One region of the Pseudomonas sp. ASL7 genome, then DNA from elsewhere that is predicted to be linked to it. Evidence: predicted binding sites of a transcription regulator. Region 1 holds the regulator's gene; the other holds the start of a gene.
What was found. The regulator FliA, encoded in region 1, starts transcription of late flagellar genes. The targets are predictions, from matches to a motif close to CTAAAGTTTNNNNNNNNNNNGCCGNTAA.
Positions count from the first base shown of each region.

Region 1 (13,856 bases):
AAGACTGGAGCGCCAGTTGCGGACGGGAGGTGATTTTTACCGGCCGATTCATCTCAAGCCACCTGCGGAACGAGCTGCTGAGCAAGCAAATGCTTGAGCAGTGCGCGGTAAGCGAGAACACCACGGCTCTTGCCGTCGAATTGCGAAGGCGTCAGCCCGGCCCGGCTGGCGTCACGCAAGCGGGTATCGACCGGGATGTAGCCCTGCCAGATTTCTTCCGGGTACATGTCACGCAAGACGCGCAGCGTCCCCAGGGACGCTTGCGTGCGGCGGTCGAACAGGGTCGGCACGATACTGAAGGGCAGCGCCTGTTTGCGTGAGCGATTGATCATCGCCAGCGTATTGACCATCCGTTCCAGGCCTTTGACAGCCAGGTGTTCGGTCTGCACCGGGATCACCAACTGCTGGCTCGCCGCCAAGGCATTGACCATCAGCACGCCGAGCAATGGCGGGCTGTCGATAACGGCGTAATCGAAGTCCTGCCACAACTGCGCCAGGCTCTTGGCAATCACCAGGCCCAAACCGCTTTGGCCTGGCGACTGGCGTTCAAGGGTCGCCAGCGCGGTGCTCGACGGCAACAACGAAATACTCTCGTGACTGGTGGGCAACAACAACTGACCGGGCAAGCCTTGCGGCACGCTGCCCTTGTGCAGAAACAGGTCGTAGCTGCTGTGTTCCAGGCTGTCGGGGTCGTAGCCGAAGTAGCTGGTCATGGAGCCGTGGGGGTCGAGATCGACCATGACCACACGCTTGCCCGCCTCGGCCAGTAAACCGGCTAAAGCGATAGAGGAAGTGGTTTTACCGACACCACCCTTTTGATTGGCGACTGCCCAGACTCTCATTCAGATAGTTCCTCCCGGTCGAAATGGCCGACCGAGAAATAGCTCAGCGTGTTAATGCGGGTGACGGAGAATTGACGGCGCTCTCTCGTCCCGGCGACTTGACCGGGGTCGGTGCAGTTTGTGTGCCAGCACGCTTCAATGCGGCATCCGGTTTCGCATTCGCGGTTCCGGTACCGGTGAGGCTGCGACGGACATCGAGATTTCGTGATACCACCAGCACGACGCGACGGTTACGCGCCCGGCCTTCGGCGGTGGCGTTGTTGGCCACTGGCTGGAATTCACCGTAACCCACCGACGCCAGGCGACCCGGGTTCACCCCCTGCATCGCCAGCATGCGCACGATGCTGGCCGAACGGGCCGACGACAACTCCCAGTTGGTCGGGTATTGCGAGGTCCGGATCGGTTGGTCGTCGGTGAAACCTTCGACGTGAATCGGGTTGTCGAACGGCTTCAGAATCCCGGCGACCTTGTCGATGATGTTGAACGCGATGTCGCTGGGCATGGCGTCACCGCTGCCGAACAACAGGCTGGAATTGAGTTCGATCTCGACCCACAGTTCGTTGCCGCGAACGGTCATCTGGTTGGAGCTGATCAAGTCGCCGAACGCCGCGCTGATGTCATCGGCGATGCTCTTGAGCGGGTCGTTGGCAGCCTGGGCGATGCCGGCATCGATCTGCTCGCTGTCCTTGACCAACGGCTTGGCCGGGGTCACGGTCTTCGGCCGCTCGTCACCAATCGGGATCGGCTTGAGCGCATGGTCGGAGTCGGTAAAGACCCCGATCAATGCTTCCGAGATGACTTTGTACTTGCCTTCGTTGATCGAAGAGATCGAGTACATCACCACGAAAAAAGCGAACAGCAAGGTGATGAAGTCGGCATAGGACACCAGCCAGCGCTCGTGGTTGACGTGTTCTTCAGGCTGACGACGACGAGCCATAATCCATTACCCCCATCAATCCATGAAGCCCTGAAGCTTCAACTCAATAGAGCGAGGGTTTTCACCTTCGGCGATCGACAGGATGCCTTCAAGCAACATTTCGCGATAACGCGACTGGCGCAACGCTATGGACTTGAGTTTGGCGGCAATCGGCAGCAGCACCAGGTTGGCACTGGCCACGCCGTAGATGGTGGCGACGAAGGCGACGGCGATGCCGTTGCCCAGTTGCGATGGATCACCCAGGTTGCCCATGACATGGATCAGGCCCATCACCGCACCGATGATGCCGATGGTCGGCGCGTAGCCACCCATGCTTTCGAAGACTTTGGCCGCTTCGATGTCGCGGCTTTCCTGAGTGTAGAAATCCACTTCCAGGATGCTGCGAATCGCTTCCGGCTCCGCCCCGTCCACCAGCAGTTGCAAGCCTTTGCGCGAGTAGCTGTCGGGCTCGGTATCGGCCATCCCTTCCAGACCGAGCAAACCTTCCTTGCGCGCCGTCAGACTCCAGTTCACGACACGATCGATACCACCGGCCAGATCCACGCGAGGCGGAAACAGGATCCAGGCCAGTATCTGCATGGCGCGCTTGAAAGCGCTCATCGGTGATTGCAGCAGCGCTGCACCGATGGTCCCGCCGAGCACGATCAACGCCGCCGGGCCGTTGGCCAGCGCGCCGAGGTGCCCTCCCTCAAGGTAGTTGCCGCCAATAATGGCGACGAACGCCATGATGATCCCGATAAGGCTTAGAACATCCATCAGACACACGCCTCGACCAGGTGCTTGCCAATGTCGTCGAGGCTGTACACGGCATCGGCGAGTTCAGCTTTGACGATGGCCATCGGCATGCCGTAGATCACGCAACTGGCTTCGTCCTGAGCCCAGATCGAACTGCCGCCCTGCTTGAGCAGACGCGCGCCTTCGCGACCGTCGGCGCCCATGCCGGTCAGCACGACCGCCAGAACTTTGTCACCGTAGGACTTGGCCGCGGAACCGAAGGTAATGTCCACGCACGGTTTGTAATTCAGACGCTCGTCGCCAGGGAGGATTTTCACCGCACCACGGCCGTCGATCATCATTTGCTTGCCACCCGGTGCCAGCAACGCCAGGCCCGGACGCAGGATGTCACCATCCTCGGCTTCCTTGACACTGATACGGCACAGCTTGTCCAGACGCTCGGCGAACGCCTTGGTGAAGGCAGCCGGCATGTGCTGGACCAATACGATCGGCGCCGGGAAATTGGCCGGCAATTGGGTCAGCACCCGCTGCAGCGCCACCGGGCCGCCAGTGGAGGTGCCAATGGCAACTAATTTGTAGGCTTTGCGTTTCGGCGCGGGCGACAACGGACCGGCTGATCCAGGCGCGTGCGTACGCACAGGGATCGGTGCCGGTGCCGGACGCGCCGGCACGCTGCTGCCATAACTGCTGACGCTCGAAAGCGTCGGGGTCGGGGGCGGCGTAACGACGGGAGCCGGAGCGCTGTAAGTGCTGGCACGACGGTTACTGCGCGAGATGCTGAGAATCTTCTCGCACAGCAGTTGCTTGACCTTCTCGGGATTGCGCGAGATGTCTTCGAAATTTTTCGGCAGGAAATCCACCGCGCCAGCGTCCAGTGCGTCCAGGGTGACCCGGGCGCCTTCGTGCGTCAGCGAGGAAAACATCAATACGGGTGTCGGGCAGCGCTGCATGATGTGCCGCACTGCCGTGATGCCATCCATCATCGGCATCTCGTAGTCCATGGTGATCACATCGGGCTTGAGCGCCAGTGCCTGATCGATCGCCTCTTTTCCGTTGGTCGCCGTGCCGACGACCTGGATATTCGGATCCGCTGAAAGAATTTCCGAGACGCGGCGGCGGAAAAACCCCGAATCGTCCACCACCAGGACCTTGACTGCCATAAACACTCCGTTAGACGGAGCGAGGCACAGTCGCCCCGCCCCGCCAGAATCAAATACGCCGTGCGGCGTAACGCTTGAGCATGCTCGGAACATCGAGAATCAGTGCAATGCGGCCGTCACCGGTAATGGTGGCGCCGGACATGCCCGGAGTTCCCTGGAGCATTTTGCCCAATGGCTTGATGACCACTTCTTCCTGGCCCACCAACTGATCGACGACGAAGCCGATTCGCTGGGTGCCCACCGAAAGGATCACCACATGGCCTTCGCGCTGCTCTTCGTGAGCGGCGGAGCTGACCAGCCAGCGCTTGAGGTAAAACAGAGGCAGCGCCTTGTCCCGCACGATCACCACTTCCTGACCGTCCACCACGTTGGTGCGCGACAGGTCGAGGTGGAAAATCTCGTTGACGTTTACCAGCGGGAACGCAAACGCCTGATTGCCGAGCATGACCATCAGCGTCGGCATGATCGCCAGGGTCAACGGGACCTTGATGACGATCTTCGAGCCCTGCCCCTTGGCCGAGAAGATATTGATCGAACCGTTGAGCTGGGAAATCTTGGTTTTCACCACGTCCATGCCGACGCCACGGCCCGACACGTCGGAGATCTCGGTCTTGGTCGAGAACCCTGGCGCGAAAATCAGGTTGTAGCACTCGGTATCGCTCAGGCGATCGGCCGCGTCCTTGTCCATCACACCGCGTTTTACTGCGATGGATCGCAAGACGTTCGGGTCCATGCCTTTGCCGTCATCGGAGATCGACAACAGGATGTGGTCGCCTTCCTGCTCCGCCGCAAGGATCACCTTGCCGCCGCGGGACTTGCCCGAGGCTTCGCGCTCTTCCGGCGACTCGATGCCGTGGTCGACCGCGTTGCGCACCAAGTGGACCAGCGGATCGGCCAGCGCCTCGACAAGGTTTTTGTCGAGATCGGTTTCTTCGCCGACCAATTCCAGGTTGATTTCTTTCTTGAGCTGGCGAGCCAGGTCGCGAACCAGGCGCGGGAAGCGCCCGAAAACCTTCTTGATCGGTTGCATCCGGGTCTTCATGACCGCGGTTTGCAGGTCAGCCGTGACCACGTCGAGGTTCGACACGGCCTTGGACATGGCCTCATCAGCGCTGTTGGCGCCCAGACGAACCAGACGGTTACGCACCAGTACCAACTCGCCGACCATGTTCATGATTTCGTCGAGACGCGCCGTATCGACCCGAACCGTGGTCTCGGCTTCGCTGGCCGGCTTTTCGGCGGGCGGCGCGGACGGTGCACGGGCCGGAGCCGCTGCAGCAGGCTTCGCTGTTTCGGCTTGAGGCTCGGGCGCCTTGGCCACCGGTTTCGGTGCAGCCTTGGCAACAGAAGCCGGCACTGAAGCAACAGCAGAGGCAGTCGCCGAAGCGCTACCGACTTCAGTGAACTTGCCTTTGCCATGCAATTCGTCGAGCAGCGATTCGAATTCGTGATCGGAGATCAGATCGCTGCCCGCCGCCGCTGCGGCGGGCGCGGCCGGGGTCGGCACCGCGGCAATGGCCGACTCCAGCGCGTCGACCGCAAAGTTGCCCTTGCCGTGCAACTGATCGAGCAGTGCCTCGAATTCGTCGTCGGTAATGTCGGAGCTGTCGCCTGCCGCTTTCGGGGCAGCCGCGGGTGCGGTGGGTGCGGCTATCGCATCGACGGCGAACTGGCCTTTGCCGTGCAGTTGATCGAGCAACGACTCGAACTCGGCATCGGTAATTTCGTCGCTGGCGGCTGCATTGCCGGCAGGCAGCGAAGCAGGCTGCGCAGCCACCACGGGGGCCTCGGCTTGTGCCTTGACGGCATTCAGCGAGTCCAGCAGTTGTTCGAATTCGTTATCGGTGATGTCGCCCGACTCGCTTTCAGCGACAGGCGCTTCGAAGACTTCGGCAACCGGCGCCGACTCATCAGCGGTTTGCGGCTCGGCCAGACGGGCAAGCGCTGCGAGCAATTCAGGCGTTGCAGCCGTGATCGGGCTGCGTTCGCGGACTTCGGTAAACATGCTGTTCACCGCGTCCAGCGCTTCGAGAACCACGTCCATCAGTTCCGAGTCGACGCGACGCTCACCCTTGCGCAGGATGTCGAACACGTTCTCGGCGATGTGACAGCACTCCACCAGCTCGTTGAGCTGGAGGAAGCCGGCGCCCCCTTTTACAGTGTGAAAACCGCGAAAAATTGCATTGAGCAAGTCCGCATCATCAGGTCGACTTTCAAGCTCGACCAGCTGTTCGGACAGTTGCTCTAGAATCTCGCCGGCCTCAACCAGAAAATCCTGAAGGATCTCTTCATCGGCGCCGAAGCTCATTAAGGGTGTGCTCCTAACAGGTCTAAAAACCTAAAATACCTAAAGTTCTAAAACCCTAGGCTGGATAGCAAATCGTCCACATCGTCCTGACCGGACACAACGTCTTCTCTTTTATCGGCATGAATCTGCGGACCTTCACCCTGAGAGAGATGTTTTTGTGGATCTTTTTCTGCAAGTATCGCTTCACGGTCATGTTCGATGCCCGCAAAGCGATCTACCTGACTGGCCATAAGCACGAGCTTGAGCAGGTTGCTTTCAACTTCGGTGACCAATTGGGTCACACGCTTGATCACCTGGCCGGTGAGGTCCTGGTAATCCTGCGCGAGCAAAATGTCGTTGAGATTGCTCGACACGACGCGATTGTCTTCACGGCTGCGCGTCAGGAAACCGTCGACGCGCCGGGCCAGTTCGCGGAACTCTTGCGCACCGACTTCGCGACGCATGAACCGCCCCCAGTCCGTGCTCAAGGCCTGGGCTTCTTCGCTCAGGCTGTTGACCAGCGGCGTGGCGTTTTCCACCAGATCCATGGTGCGGTTGGCCGCCGCCTCGGTCAGCTTGACCACGTAGCCCAGACGCTCCGTGGCATCAGTGATCTGCGAGACTTCCTCGGCTTGCGGCATGGTCGGGTCAATCTGGAAATTGACGATCGCGCTATGCAGCTCCCGGGTGAGCTTGCCCACTTCCTGATACAGGCCGCGGTCACGGGTCTGATTGAGCTCATGGATCAATTGCACAGCGTCGCCGAATTTGCCTTTTTCAAGGCTCTCGACCAATTCGACCGCGTGTTTTTTCAGGGTCGATTCAAAATCGCCCAGTGAAGATTCTTTATGCTCCATAGCTCCCCCGTGGCGCAGTCCATCAACCGATGCGTTCGAAAATCTTCTCGATTTTTTCTTTCAACGCCTGGGCCGTGAAGGGTTTGACCACATAGCCGTTAACGCCGGCCTGGGCCGCTTCGATGATCTGCTCGCGCTTGGCTTCAGCGGTAACCATCAGCACCGGCAGGTGCTTGAGCTTTTCATCGGCGCGCACGTGGCGCAGCAGATCGATACCGGTCATGCCAGGCATGTTCCAGTCCGTTACCAGAAAGTCGATGCTCCCGCTGTTAAGAACCGGAATGGCAGTGGTGCCATCGTCGGCCTCGACCGTGTTGGTGAACCCAAGGTCACGCAACAGGTTTTTAATGATCCGCCGCATCGTTGAGAAGTCATCAACGATGAGGATTTTCATGTTCTTGTCCAATTCGACCTCCAAGCAGTCTTAAACGCGCCCAGCACCTGGACGCGCCATTTCAATCAATCTGGCAAAGCACTCAATGACTGTCTGGAGCACAACAGATCGAGACCGGCGCAGTTCAACACCACACCAGCCACGTTCGCAGTGTCCCCACACTGCCTTCAGCGCGCTCGCCACTCCCCCAAACGCCCCCGTAAACGGGCCGCGCACTGGCTATGTAACTGGCTGACCCGCGATTCACTGACCCCCAGGACCTCACCGATTTCCTTCAGATTCAGCTCTTCGTCGTAGTACAGCGCCAACACCAGTCGCTCACGCTCCGGCAAATTGGCAATCGCGTCCGCCAGCGCCGCCTGGAAGCGTTCATCTTCCAGATCGCGTGACGGCTCGAGATGAGCACTTGCGCCATCCTCGTGCAGCCCTTCGTGTTCGCCGTCCTGCAACAGATCGTCGAAACTGAATAAGCGGCTACCCAGGGTGTCGTTCAAAATCCCGTAATAATCGTCGAGACTCAATTGGAGTTCGGCCGCAACTTCGTGATCTTTAGCGTCACGACCGGTTTTAGCTTCAATCGAGCGAATTGCGTCGCTGACCATCCGGGTATTGCGGTGGACCGAACGTGGCGCCCAATCCCCCTTGCGGACTTCATCGAGCATTGCGCCGCGGATTCGAATGCCCGCGTACGTCTCGAAACTCGCGCCTTTGCTGGGGTCGTATTTGTTCGATACTTCCAGCAGACCGATCATCCCGGCCTGGATCAGGTCTTCGACCTGGACACTGGCCGGCAGACGGGCCAGCAAGTGGTAAGCAATGCGTTTAACCAGTGGCGCGTAACGCTCGATCAGCTCGTACTGCGCGTCACGTGCCGACTTCTTGTAGAAGTTGTAACCGCTGGCTGTCATAGAACCGGTCCTGCCGTTTGTTGCACGAGGCGCTCGACAAAAAACTCCAGATGCCCGCGGGGATTGGCAGGCAGCGGCCACGTATCAACCTTCTGCGCAATGGCCTTGAACGCCAGAGAGCACTTGGAACGCGGGAACGCCTCATAGACGGCACGTTGCTTCTGTACGGCCTTGCGCACGCTTTCGTCGTATGGCACTGCACCGACGTATTGTAAGGCGACGTCGAGGAAGCGATCCGTGACCTTGGTCAACTTGGCGAACAGATTGCGACCTTCCTGCGGGCTCTGGGCCATGTTGGCCAGGACGCGGAAGCGGTTCATGCCGTAATCGCGGTTAAGCAGTTTGATCAGTGCATAGGCGTCCGTGATCGAAGTCGGTTCATCGCACACCACCAGCAGGACTTCCTGCGCGGCGCGGACGAAACTGACCACCGAATCACCAATGCCCGCGGCCGTGTCGATCACCAATACGTCGAGGTTGTCGCCGATATCGCTGAACGCCTGGATCAGGCCGGCGTGTTGAGCCGGGCTCAGATGAACCATGCTCTGGGTGCCGGACGCAGCCGGGACGATGCGGATGCCGCCAGGGCCCTGCAACAGAACGTCGCGCAGCTCACATCGGCCTTCGATCACGTCGGCCAGGGTGCGTTTGGGTGTCAGTCCCAGCAGGACGTCGACGTTCGCCAAACCCAGGTCGGCGTCCAACAGCATGACGCGACGGCCGAGTTCAGCCAGGGCCAGTGACAAATTCACTGACACGTTAGTCTTGCCGACGCCACCTTTGCCGCCGGTCACCGCGATCACCTGTACGGGATGCATGCTGCCCATGTTATTTCTTTACCTTGTCTTGCATAGACGGAGGCCACATTACTGGCTGCGCGTTCACAGATGGAACAATGCATGGCAGACCATCGATGTAGGTATAAAAACTGTTCATTACTACCTCAGCCGACCTGTTTGGTCGGGCTGTGGTAAATATCAGCGAACATGTCAGCCATGGCTTCTTCGCTGGGTTCTTCCTGCATTTGCACACTCACGGCGCGACTGACCAACTGATGACGGCGCGGCAGATGCAAATCATCCGGGATCCGTGGGCCATCGGTCAGGTACGCCACCGGCAATTCATGACTGATGGCCAGGCTCAACACCTCGCCCAGACTTGCCGTTTCATCCAGTTTAGTCAGGATGCACCCGGCCAGCCCGCAGCGCTTGTAACTGTGATAAGCGGCCGTTAGAACCTGTTTCTGGCTGGTGGTTGCCAGAACCAGGTAATTTTTCGATTTGATGCCACGACCCGCGAGGCTTTCGAGCTGCATGCGCAGTGCCGGGTCGCTGGCCTGAAGGCCGGCGGTATCGATCAGCACCACGCGCTTGCGCAGCAATGGATCCAGCGCCTGAACCAGCGACTGGCCCGGGTCGACGTGTGTCACCGACACATTGAGGATCCGGCCGAGGGTCTTGAGCTGTTCCTGAGCACCGATACGGTAGCTGTCCATGCTCACCAGTGCGATGTTTTGCGCGCCGTACTTGAGCACGTAGCGGGCGGCCAGTTTGGCCAGGGTGGTGGTCTTGCCCATACCGGCAGGACCGACCATGGCAATCACACCGCCCTCTTCCAGAGGCTCGATCTCCGGTGTGAGGATCATTCGCGCCAGGTACGCCAGCAACATGCGCCAGGCCTGGCGGGGCTCTTCAATGTCGGTAATCATCGCCAGCAAATCGCGCGACAACGGGCCGGACAGGCCGATGCGTTGCAGGCGACGCCAGAGGTTAGCCTGGGCCGGACGGCTGCCTTGCAGCTGATTCCACGCCAAGGAGCCAAGCTGTACTTCCATCAACTCGCGCAGGCTATTGAGCTCGAAACGCATCGAGTCGAACGCCCGAGGATCCACACCGGATGAGGCCGGTGCAGGGGCCGGCGCAGGACGACGGGGTTGGGTGTATGTCGGTTCGATCAATGGCTCGGCAGCGGTCAGCGGCAGGCCGGCGAACAACTGGCGGTTGGTGCTATTGTCGCTCTCGCCGTCGCCTCGCAGGCTCAGTTCGGCCTGGGCGGTCACGATCCGCGATTGGGTCTTGCGCAGCTCGTCTTCGAGTTCCATGTTCGGAACACGCGGTGCCAGCGCCGACAACTTGTAATCCAGGGCAGCCGTCAACTCGACACCACCGGCGATCCGGCGATTGCCAATGATAGCGGCGTCAGCGCCCAGCTCATCACGAACCAGTTTCATGGCCTGACGCATATCGGCGGCGAAAAAACGCTTAACTTGCATAAACCACTACCTCAGCCGTTGGGCCCTACTGTCGCAACGATGGTCACTTGCTTGTTGTCAGGAATTTCCTGGTAAGCCAACACATGCAAACCCGGGACTGCCAGTCGGCCGAATCGCGAAAGCATGGCGCGAACCGGACCGGCTACCAGCAGAATCACCGGTTGACCTTGCATTTCCTGACGCTGTGCCGCATCGATCAACGAGCGTTGCAGCTTCTCTGCCATGCTTGGTTCCAACAGAACGCCTTCTTCCGAGCCTTGTCCTGCCTTCTGAAGACTATTGAGCAATATCTGTTCCAACCTTGGCTCCAAGGTGATAACTGGCAGCTCGGACTCAGTCCCTACAATGCTTTGGACGATAGCGCGCGAGACGCCAACGCGCACCGCGGCCACCAATGCGGCAGTATCTTGACTCTTGGCGGCATTGTTCGCGATTGCTTCGGCAATGCTGCGAATGTCGCGTACCGGCACTTGCTCCGCCAACAGCGCTTGCAACACCTTGAGCAATTGCGACAGCGAAACCACGCCCGGCACCAGCTCTTCCGCCAGTTTCGGCGAGCTTTTCGCCAGCAACTGCATCAGTTGCTGCACTTCTTCGTGACCGATCAGCTCGCTGGAGTGCTTGTACAGAATCTGGTTCAAGTGCGTGGCCACCACCGTACTGGCATCGACCACCGTATAACCGAGTGATTGCGCCTGGGAACGCTGACTGACCTCGATCCAGACCGCCTCCAGGCCGAAAGCCGGATCTTTGGCGGTGATGCCATTGAGCGAACCGTAGACTTGCCCAGGGTTGATCGCCAGTTCGCGATCCGGGTAAATCTCCGCTTCGGCCAGGATCACCCCCATCAGCGTCAGCCGATAAGCACTCGGCGCCAGGTCGAGGTTGTCACGGATGTGCACGGTCGGCATCAGGAAGCCCAGATCCTGGGAAAGCTTCTTGCGCACGCCTTTGATCCGCGCCAGCAACTGGCCACCCTGGTTGCGGTCCACCAGAGGAATCAGGCGATAGCCGACTTCCAGGCCAATCATGTCGATCGGGGTGACGTCGTCCCAGCCAAGCTCCTTGGTTTCCTGAGCGCGGGCCGGCGAAGGCAACAGTTCCTGCTGACGCTTGACCTCTTGCAGGGCTTGAACCTTGACGATGTTGTGCTTCTTCCAGAACAGGTACGCACCGCCTGCCGCCAGGGCTGCCATGCTGAGGAAGGAGAAGTGCGGCATGCCGGGCACCAGGCCCATGACCGCCATCAAGCCAGCAGCCACCGCCAACGCTTTGGGCGAGGCGAACATCTGGCGATTGATTTGCTTGCCCATGTCTTCCGAACCGGAAGCACGCGTCACCATGATCGCTGCAGCTGTGGATAAAAGCAGTGATGGCAATTGCGCCACCAAACCGTCACCGATGGTCAGCAGCGCGTAAACCTTGCCGGCGTCGGCGAAGCCCATGCCGTGCTGGAAGATACCCACCGCCATGCCGCCGATCAGGTTAATGAACAGAATCAGCAGGCCGGCAATGGCGTCACCGCGCACGAATTTGCTGGCACCGTCCATGGAACCGTAGAACTCGGCTTCCTGAGCCACTTCCATCCGGCGCAATTTGGCCTGGTTCTGATCGATCAAACCGGCGTTCAGGTCGGCGTCGATCGCCATTTGTTTGCCGGGCATCGCATCGAGGGTGAAGCGTGCGCTCACCTCGGAAATCCGCCCGGCACCCTTGGTCACCACGACGAAGTTGATGATCATCAAAATCGCGAAGACCACGATACCGACCACGTAGTTACCGCCGATCACCACCTCGCCGAAGGCCTGGATCACCTTGCCGGCTGCGGCATGGCCGTCCTGCCCGTGCAGCATCACCACCCGCGTGGAGGCCACGTTCAGCGCCAGTCGCAACAGTGTCGCAATCAGCAGAATGGTCGGGAACACCGCGAAATCCAGCGGCCGCAAGGCGTAGACACAGACCAGCAACACGACAATCGACAACGCAATGTTGAACGTGAAAAACACGTCGAGCAGGAACGGTGGCACCGGCAACATCATCATCGCCAGCATGACCAGCAGCAACAACGGCACGCCCAGATTGCCCCGACTTAAGTCGGCAACGTTGGTGCGGGCACTGTTGAGTAACTGAGAGCGATCCACCGGTTTTCCCCGTTCCTTTAAAGCAATCTTTTGACGCCACAAGCAGGCGCAGAGCGGGTACTGCAAGAAGCTTTCCAACTTTAGGCGGGGTTTTAAATAGCGGGATTTCGCAGACAAAAAAGATCGCAGCCTTCGGCAGCTACAGGTGTACGCATTTCACTGTAGGTGCCGAAGGCTGCGATCTTTTGATTTGGAGAACAGGAATGTCTGGACTCACGGCTTACCTCATGTAGCAGCTGCCGAGCCTGCGAGGCTGCGTCCGGCTGCGCAGCAGTCGTGAAATCCTGGCGAGGACTTCGTCCTCGAACGCAGCCTCGCGGGCTCGGCAGCTGCTACAAGCGTCGCTCGGGAATCGTGCTGCCTATCCGGTGAGCCAAGCTCGACGCAGAAGCCAATCGAACGGGCAAACCCCAGCGAACCTATCAGTTCTGCTAGTACCCAACCCTTGCGAAACCGCCAATACTGAGTGCCAGTCCTTCGGACCTTTGGAGCACTCACTCATGCCCTCACAGCACGAAACTCCGCTCTGCCAATATCGCTACGACGCCCTCGACCGGCTGATCGCCAATGAGCTGCCGAGTACGCCCGGGTGCCAACGCTTTTATTGCAAAAGCCGGCTGGCCACCGAGATCCAGGGCGCGAACCAATATTCGATATTCCAGCACGGTGACCACCTGCTGGCGCAACAGCAGAGCGAGGGCGAAGCACTCGATGCCACGCTGCTGGCCACCGATCAACAGCGTTCGGTGTTGCACGCGCTTAAGACCAATTATCCACGACAATCCATCGCCTATGCGCCCTATGGCCACCGCTCCGTTGAAAACGGGTTACTCAGCCTGCTCGGGTTCAACGGCGAACGGCCGGATCCAGTGACTGGGCATTATTTGTTGGGGAATGGGTATCGGGCGTTTAATCCCGTGTTGTTGCGATTTAATAGTCCGGATAGTTTGAGTCCGTTTGGGAAGGGTGGACTGAACGCGTACACGTACTGCTTGGGAGACCCAGTCAATCTTAGCGATCCCAACGGACACATTTCTTTTTTCGCCGACGCATCAAACCTAATGCAAAGCTTACTAAAACGCATCAATATACAAAAAGAAGTAAAATCCACAACAATGCTCAATCATCTCAAAAAACCTGCAACAACGACTCCCACTGCTAAAAAATTACAACGCAATAAATACCTAATATCTGCAGACCCTAATCGCACCCCCCTCCCAATGAAAGAGATGACCGAGCGCAGCTTCCCTAACTGGATAGAAATCCAAGATAAACATGGCGAGCTAAAAATGATCAATCCAAAAGCAACCCTTCAAGAACTGA
Region 1 is NZ_CM155279.1:159,696-173,551, reverse strand. It holds gene AC1MDT_RS00805 (CheW domain-containing protein) at 1-52, opposite strand, end outside; gene AC1MDT_RS00800 (ParA family protein) at 54-842, opposite strand; gene motD (flagellar motor protein MotD) at 886-1,779, opposite strand; gene AC1MDT_RS00790 (flagellar motor protein) at 1,795-2,535, opposite strand; gene AC1MDT_RS00785 (protein-glutamate methylesterase/protein-glutamine glutaminase) at 2,535-3,674, opposite strand; gene AC1MDT_RS00780 (chemotaxis protein CheA) at 3,724-5,982, opposite strand; gene AC1MDT_RS00775 (protein phosphatase CheZ) at 6,030-6,818, opposite strand; gene AC1MDT_RS00770 (chemotaxis response regulator CheY) at 6,841-7,212, opposite strand; gene fliA (RNA polymerase sigma factor FliA) at 7,380-8,120, opposite strand; gene fleN (flagellar synthesis regulator FleN) at 8,117-8,947, opposite strand; gene flhF (flagellar biosynthesis GTPase FlhF) at 9,064-10,392, opposite strand; gene flhA (flagellar biosynthesis protein FlhA) at 10,404-12,533, opposite strand; gene AC1MDT_RS00745 (RHS repeat-associated core domain-containing protein) at 13,034-13,856, shown strand, end outside.

Region 2 (5,703 bases), 2.8 Mb from region 1:
GCAATCGGCAGGCGCGGGAAGGCGATGACGCCGAGCAGTACCAGGGCAAAGGTCAGCAGGAGAGTGGCCACCGGGTGGTCGATGCACCAGGCGGAGACCGAGCCGTGGCCCTTCATTGCTCCATCTCCGACTGAACAACCTGCGGCGGATCGCTCAGCACCTGGACGGTCGCGCCTGGTTTGAGCCGCGACTGGCCGTCACTGACCAGTTGGTCGCCGGCCTGCACGCCTTTAATGATGTTCATGCCGCTGTCCTGATAGACCAATTGCACGGGGACGGTTTCGACCTTGTCGCCTTTGACGCGGTAGACGAAATGTTGATCGAGCCCGCGCTGTACGACAGTGGGCGGTACGACCAGCACATCTTTATCCAGTGCTGTCTGAATCTTTACCGTCACCAGCAGCCCCGGCCAGAGTTTCTGCCCGGGATTGTTGAATTCAGCCTTGGCCCGGATGGTCCCGGTGTTGGCGTTGATCTGGTTGTCGATCAATGTCAGGTGGCCTTCACCCAACAGGTTGCCGGTTTCACCGTCAGTGTCGGCACCGATGTAGGCCTTGACCTGGGCGCGTTGTGGATCGCTGATCAGGCCTTGCAGGATCGGTAGCATTTGCTGTGGCAGGGAGAACTCCACGGCGATCGGGTCGATCTGGGTCACCGTGAACAGCCCTTGAGCGTCGGTCATGCGCAGAAAGTTACCTTCGTCCACGGTACGAATGCCGACGCGACCGGTGACCGGAGAGTGAATCTGAGTATAGGAAAGCTGCACCTGAGCGGCGTCGATTGAGGCCTGATTGCCTTGGGCAGTGGCTTTGAGTTGGTTGACCAGGGCTTGTTGCTGGTCGTAGGTCTGCTTGGAAACGCCGTCGTCGACGCTCAGTAGTTTGTAGCGCTGGAGATTGACCAGGGCCACTTGCAGTTGCGCCTGGCTTTCACCCAATTGGGCCCGGGTCTGGTCGAGGCTGGCGCGGATCGAACGGTCGTCGATGGTGGCCAACAAATCGCCTTTGTTCACCAGTTGGCCTTCTTTGACCAGGATTTTGGTGAGGATGCCGTCGATTTGCGGTCGTACCACGACGCTGTGCAGGGACAGCACTGAGCCGATGCCACTGACGTAACGGGGGACGTCTTTTTCGACAACGTTGACCACGCGCACGGGGATGGCCGGCGGCGTGGCGAGTTTGGCCGTGGTGGGTTTAGCGAGATACCACCCGCCCAGCGCAACCAACACGATCAGAAAGGCTGCGAGAAGGACGTTTTTTTTCTGAGTTCGCATGCGAGTGGGGCGCCGGGGCTGGGTGGTCGGGATTTTGGGCAGATTTATACTTCCCTTATAAACCTGTTCGACGGTCAGGAGGGTGACTGCTAACTGACGGCGCTGTCAGTTTGGAAGCCTGATGAATTTTGTGAAACATTTGCGTACACCACAGTCCCCCGCAGGAGCTGGCTTGCTGGCGAGGGCGACTAAGCTGATTAAAGATATTTTCTATGACCGGATACAGAGGAGGTGATCCATGAGCGATGCTGGAGTGCGCTTGAAATGAAGCGGAAAATCGTGGTTTCGAGTGTGCTGTTGTTCATACCTCTGGCGGTATCCGCTGCACCGCAAATGGTGTCGGGCAGCGTGCATTTTGTCGGGCAGATCGTCAATTCGGGATGTGCGGTGAGTCATGCCGGGCCGTCGCAGTTTGCCGAGTCGCAACGTATCCAGGTGACATCCGGTTTGGATCTGGACGTGGATACCTATCGCAATGCCTGCGGTCACGGTCCGATACCGTTTTCGACGGCTTTCGAGTCGTTGAAGGCAGATGAGGCCAGTGTCGTTTCGACACCTGAAAAAGGTAGGGTCACCATCACCTACTTGTAAGGCCGTGCCGCTGCCGCCATCGGGAGCAGGCTCACTCCTACAGTAGAATCTGCGCCGAACACGAGTCTGTGTGCTATGGAGATCAGAGGTGGGAGCGAGCCTGCTCGCGATGAGGCCATCAAAGACAACTCATCGCCTGGATCAGGCCGCCCGTAACGAAATAAACGCATTGTTCAGTGTGTCAGGTGGGGACCGGTTCCCGGCGGACTACCCGCATGCCGGCGCTTTCGTACAGCCGCTGCGCCCGAAGGTTGTCTTCCAGCACTTTCAAATCTACAAATCCTTCGCGCCGCTGCTGAAACACATTGAATGCATTCAGCAGCAACGCTCGCCCCAAACCTCGTCCCTGAGCCCGCGGATGCACCACCAGACTCTTGATGTAGGCGCTCGTCCAGCACTGGCACACGCCAACGATGCCTTGGGCATCCAGCGCGATGAAACACAGCGTTGGATCGTATTCGGGATCAGTTTCAAAACGCTGTTGCCACACGTCCAGAGCCGGTACGCGACCCCCTCCTTGCAGATAACCCAGTTCCATCAAGCGATGAACGTCTTCTGCCAGGTCGGGACGGTATTGGGTCAGGACGATTCCCTGGGGCCAGGTGATCGCGGGCACAGCTTCAGTGAGGCTGCGCCGCATCAGAAAGCAGAATTTTTCGACCAACACTCAATGACCTTGTGCGGCGACTGCCTTGGCCGCTTCGATCAGGCACTTGGTCAGTTCTGGGGAGGAGAACTTGGTCAGTACCCCGTTCGCACCGGCAAGACGGGCCTTTTCGCTGTTCATCGCGCTATCCAGCGAGGTGTGGAGCAACACATAGAGGTGCGCGAAGTCAGGGGTTTCACGCAGGGTACGGGTGAAGGCATAGCCGTCCATTTCGGACATTTCGATGTCCGAAACAATCAGGTTGATCTGCTGCGCTGTGCCTTGGAGGTCCAGCAAGCAATCGATGGCTTCCTTGGCGCTACGGGCGGTGTGACATTGCAGCCCGAGGTTGCGCAAGGTGTGTACCGATTGTTGCAGCGCTGTCTGGCTGTCATCGACCACCAGAATCCGTGCGTGACCCAACACCTCGGCGTCTTCCATGCTGAGTTCGGTCGGGGCCATTTCGATCTGTACCGGGGCGATGCCGTGGATCACTTTTTCGATGTCCAGCACTTGCACCAACGTGCCGTCGACGGAGGTCACGCCGGTGATATACGAACGCACGCCGCCAGAGCCAAAGGGTGGCGGGCGGATGTCGGTGGTCAGGCAATGGACGATCTTGCTCACCGCTTGAACGTGCAAGCCCTGTTTGGAGCGGCTGATGTCCGTGACGATCAGGCAGCCACCGTTAGGATCTTCCAGAGGGCGTTCGCCGATGGCACGACTCAGGTCGATGACTGACAACGAGGCGCCGCGCAGGGTGGCGATGCCTTTGACGTGAGGGTGCGACTCGGGGAGCTTGGTCAGCGGCGGGCAGGGGATGATTTCACTGACTTTCAGCAGGTTGATCGCCATCAGCTTGCCGCTGCGCAAGGTAAACAGCAGAAGCGAAAGTGAGTCTGCGCGGGCTTTGTTGGAAGACATAAAAACCTTCTCTGGAAAAGGTGATGGGCGAATGAGGGGATCGCCAACAGCTATCGATGCCAGGTTATCGACTTGTTGGGGGCAGGCTTTAGGAATATTCCCCTGATGTCCACAGGACTGAAAAAGCCCCGCCTCTTCAAAAGAGCGCGGGGCTTTTTATTATCTCGAGTTTAGCTGGCGCTAACTTACTCTTCGCCCATCTGCGATTGCAGATAGTTTTCCAGACCGACTTTATCGATCAGGCCCAGTTGGGTTTCCAGCCAGTCGATGTGTTCTTCTTCGGACTCCAGGATATCTTCCAGCAGTTCGCGGCTACCGAAGTCACCCACTTTTTCGCAATGAACGATGGCTTTCTTGAGATCAGCGTGGCCGGTGCGCTCGATGCGCAGGTCGCACTCAAGCATTTCCTGGGTGTGTTCACCGATCTGCAGCTTGCCCAGATCCTGGACATTCGGCAGGCCTTCAAGGAACAGGATGCGCTTGATCAGCCGGTCCGCGTGCTTCATCTCGTCGATGGATTCGTGGTACTCGTGTTTGCCCAGCTTATTCAGGCCCCAATCTTCGTACATGCGCGCATGCAGGAAATATTGATTGATCGCGACCAGCTCATTGGCAAGGATCTTGTTGAGATGCTGGATGACTGTAGTGTCGCCTTTCATGATGGGGTCCTGCCCTGTATTAGCTGTCAATAAGGCAGAGTTTGAGCCGCGTAATTAGGAGTGTCAAACCTAAGCTATTGAAACTTAAATGAAAATTAATCGAAATAAGAGTGTTTATGTTCCGCGTCTAGCGCATAAGCAATTGATTTTCTGGCATAAAAAAACCGGACATGAGTCCGGTTCTTTAAAATGGGGTATTTATGCGGCTGTAAATTCAACTGGAAAAGGTATCGCCGCCTGGGCCGATTGCAATTTGGTCAGGGTCTCGCGGACCACGTCCTTGGCGAGGCAGGCACATTTGCCGCATTGACTCGCAACGCCGGTGGCCTGACGAACTTCCTTATAGCTGCAGCAACCTTCATAGATTGCATCGCGGATTTGACCGTCGGTGACGCCAGTGCAGAGACAAACATACATAAGTGAAAACCGTCGCTGGTTGTGACTCAATTGCGATGGATCTTAATGTTAACGAGAATGATTGTCAAAGTGGTTTCCATGACCTTTGCGGCACACAGGCGTGTGACTGACGAACGGTTTGCCTGCAGGTGATCCGCGTCGACCTGTAACGGATGCTTTTTTGGACAGGTCAAACACGCAGTGTATGATGACCGGTCTTTGCAAAACCGGTTTGTGTCACAGGGCTGTCGCCTGAGGGTGGCAGGCTGATGCGAGCCCGGTTCTTCACGTCTTTACACCAGGAGATATCCAATGAGCGTACTCGTAGGCAAACAAGCCCCAGATTTCACCGTCCCGGCCGTACTCGGCAATGGCGAGATCGTAGACAGCTACACCCTGTCCTCGGCCATCAAAGGCAAATACGGCCTGGTGTTCTTCTACCCACTGGACTTCACTTTCGTTTGCCCGTCCGAGCTGATCGCTCTGGACCACCGCATGGAAGACTTCAAGGCACGCAACGTTGAAGTGATCGCTGTTTCGATCGACTCTCACTTCACCCACAACGCCTGGCGCAACACCCCGATCAATGCCGGTGGCATCGGTCAGGTTCAGTACGTCATGGCTGCCGACATGAAGCACGACATCGCCAAGGCCTACGACGTTGAGTCTGCAGACGGCGTGGCTTTCCGTGGCGCGTTCCTGATCGACGACAAAGGTGTCGTTCGCTCGCAGATCGTCAACGACCTGCCACTGGGCCGTAACATGGAAGAGCTGATTCGTCTGGTCGACGCTCTGCAATTCCACGAAGCGCACGGCGAAGTTTGCCCTGCCAACTGGAAAAAAGGCGACAAGGGCATGACTGCTTCGCCAGAAGGTGTTGCTGCTTACCTGACCGAGAACGCTGGCAAGCTGTAAGCCAAGCGTCAGGCATAAAAAAACCGGCCGTTGAGGCCGGTTTTTTTATGGGCGGGATACTGCAATCCCTGTAGGAGCGAGCTTGCTCGCGATGAATCTGAAGGCGATGTTTTTCCCCAGACAGCACGCGTTATCGTTCACGTCCATCGCGAGCAAGCTCGCTCCTACATACACACACAAATCAGTCGTTGAAGTCTTCCCAGCCGCCCATTTGTTTCCAGCGATTGACGATGCCGCAGAACAACTCGGCCGTCTTCTCTGTGTCGTAGCGAGCCGAGTGAGCCTCGCGACCGTCGAAG
Region 2 is NZ_CM155279.1:3,697,240-3,702,942, reverse strand. It holds gene AC1MDT_RS17060 (multidrug efflux RND transporter permease subunit) at 1-116, opposite strand, end outside; gene AC1MDT_RS17055 (efflux RND transporter periplasmic adaptor subunit) at 113-1,273, opposite strand; gene AC1MDT_RS17050 (type 1 fimbrial protein) at 1,538-1,864, shown strand; gene AC1MDT_RS17045 (GNAT family N-acetyltransferase) at 2,046-2,504, opposite strand; gene AC1MDT_RS17040 (chemotaxis protein CheW) at 2,532-3,434, opposite strand; gene bfr (bacterioferritin) at 3,620-4,093, opposite strand; gene AC1MDT_RS17030 (bacterioferritin-associated ferredoxin) at 4,292-4,510, opposite strand; gene AC1MDT_RS17025 (peroxiredoxin) at 4,802-5,404, shown strand; gene rnt (ribonuclease T) at 5,586-5,703, opposite strand, start outside.
Region 2: a site for FliA is predicted at 3,499-3,526, ahead of AC1MDT_RS17040 (chemotaxis protein CheW). Genes of this name have one in related genera too.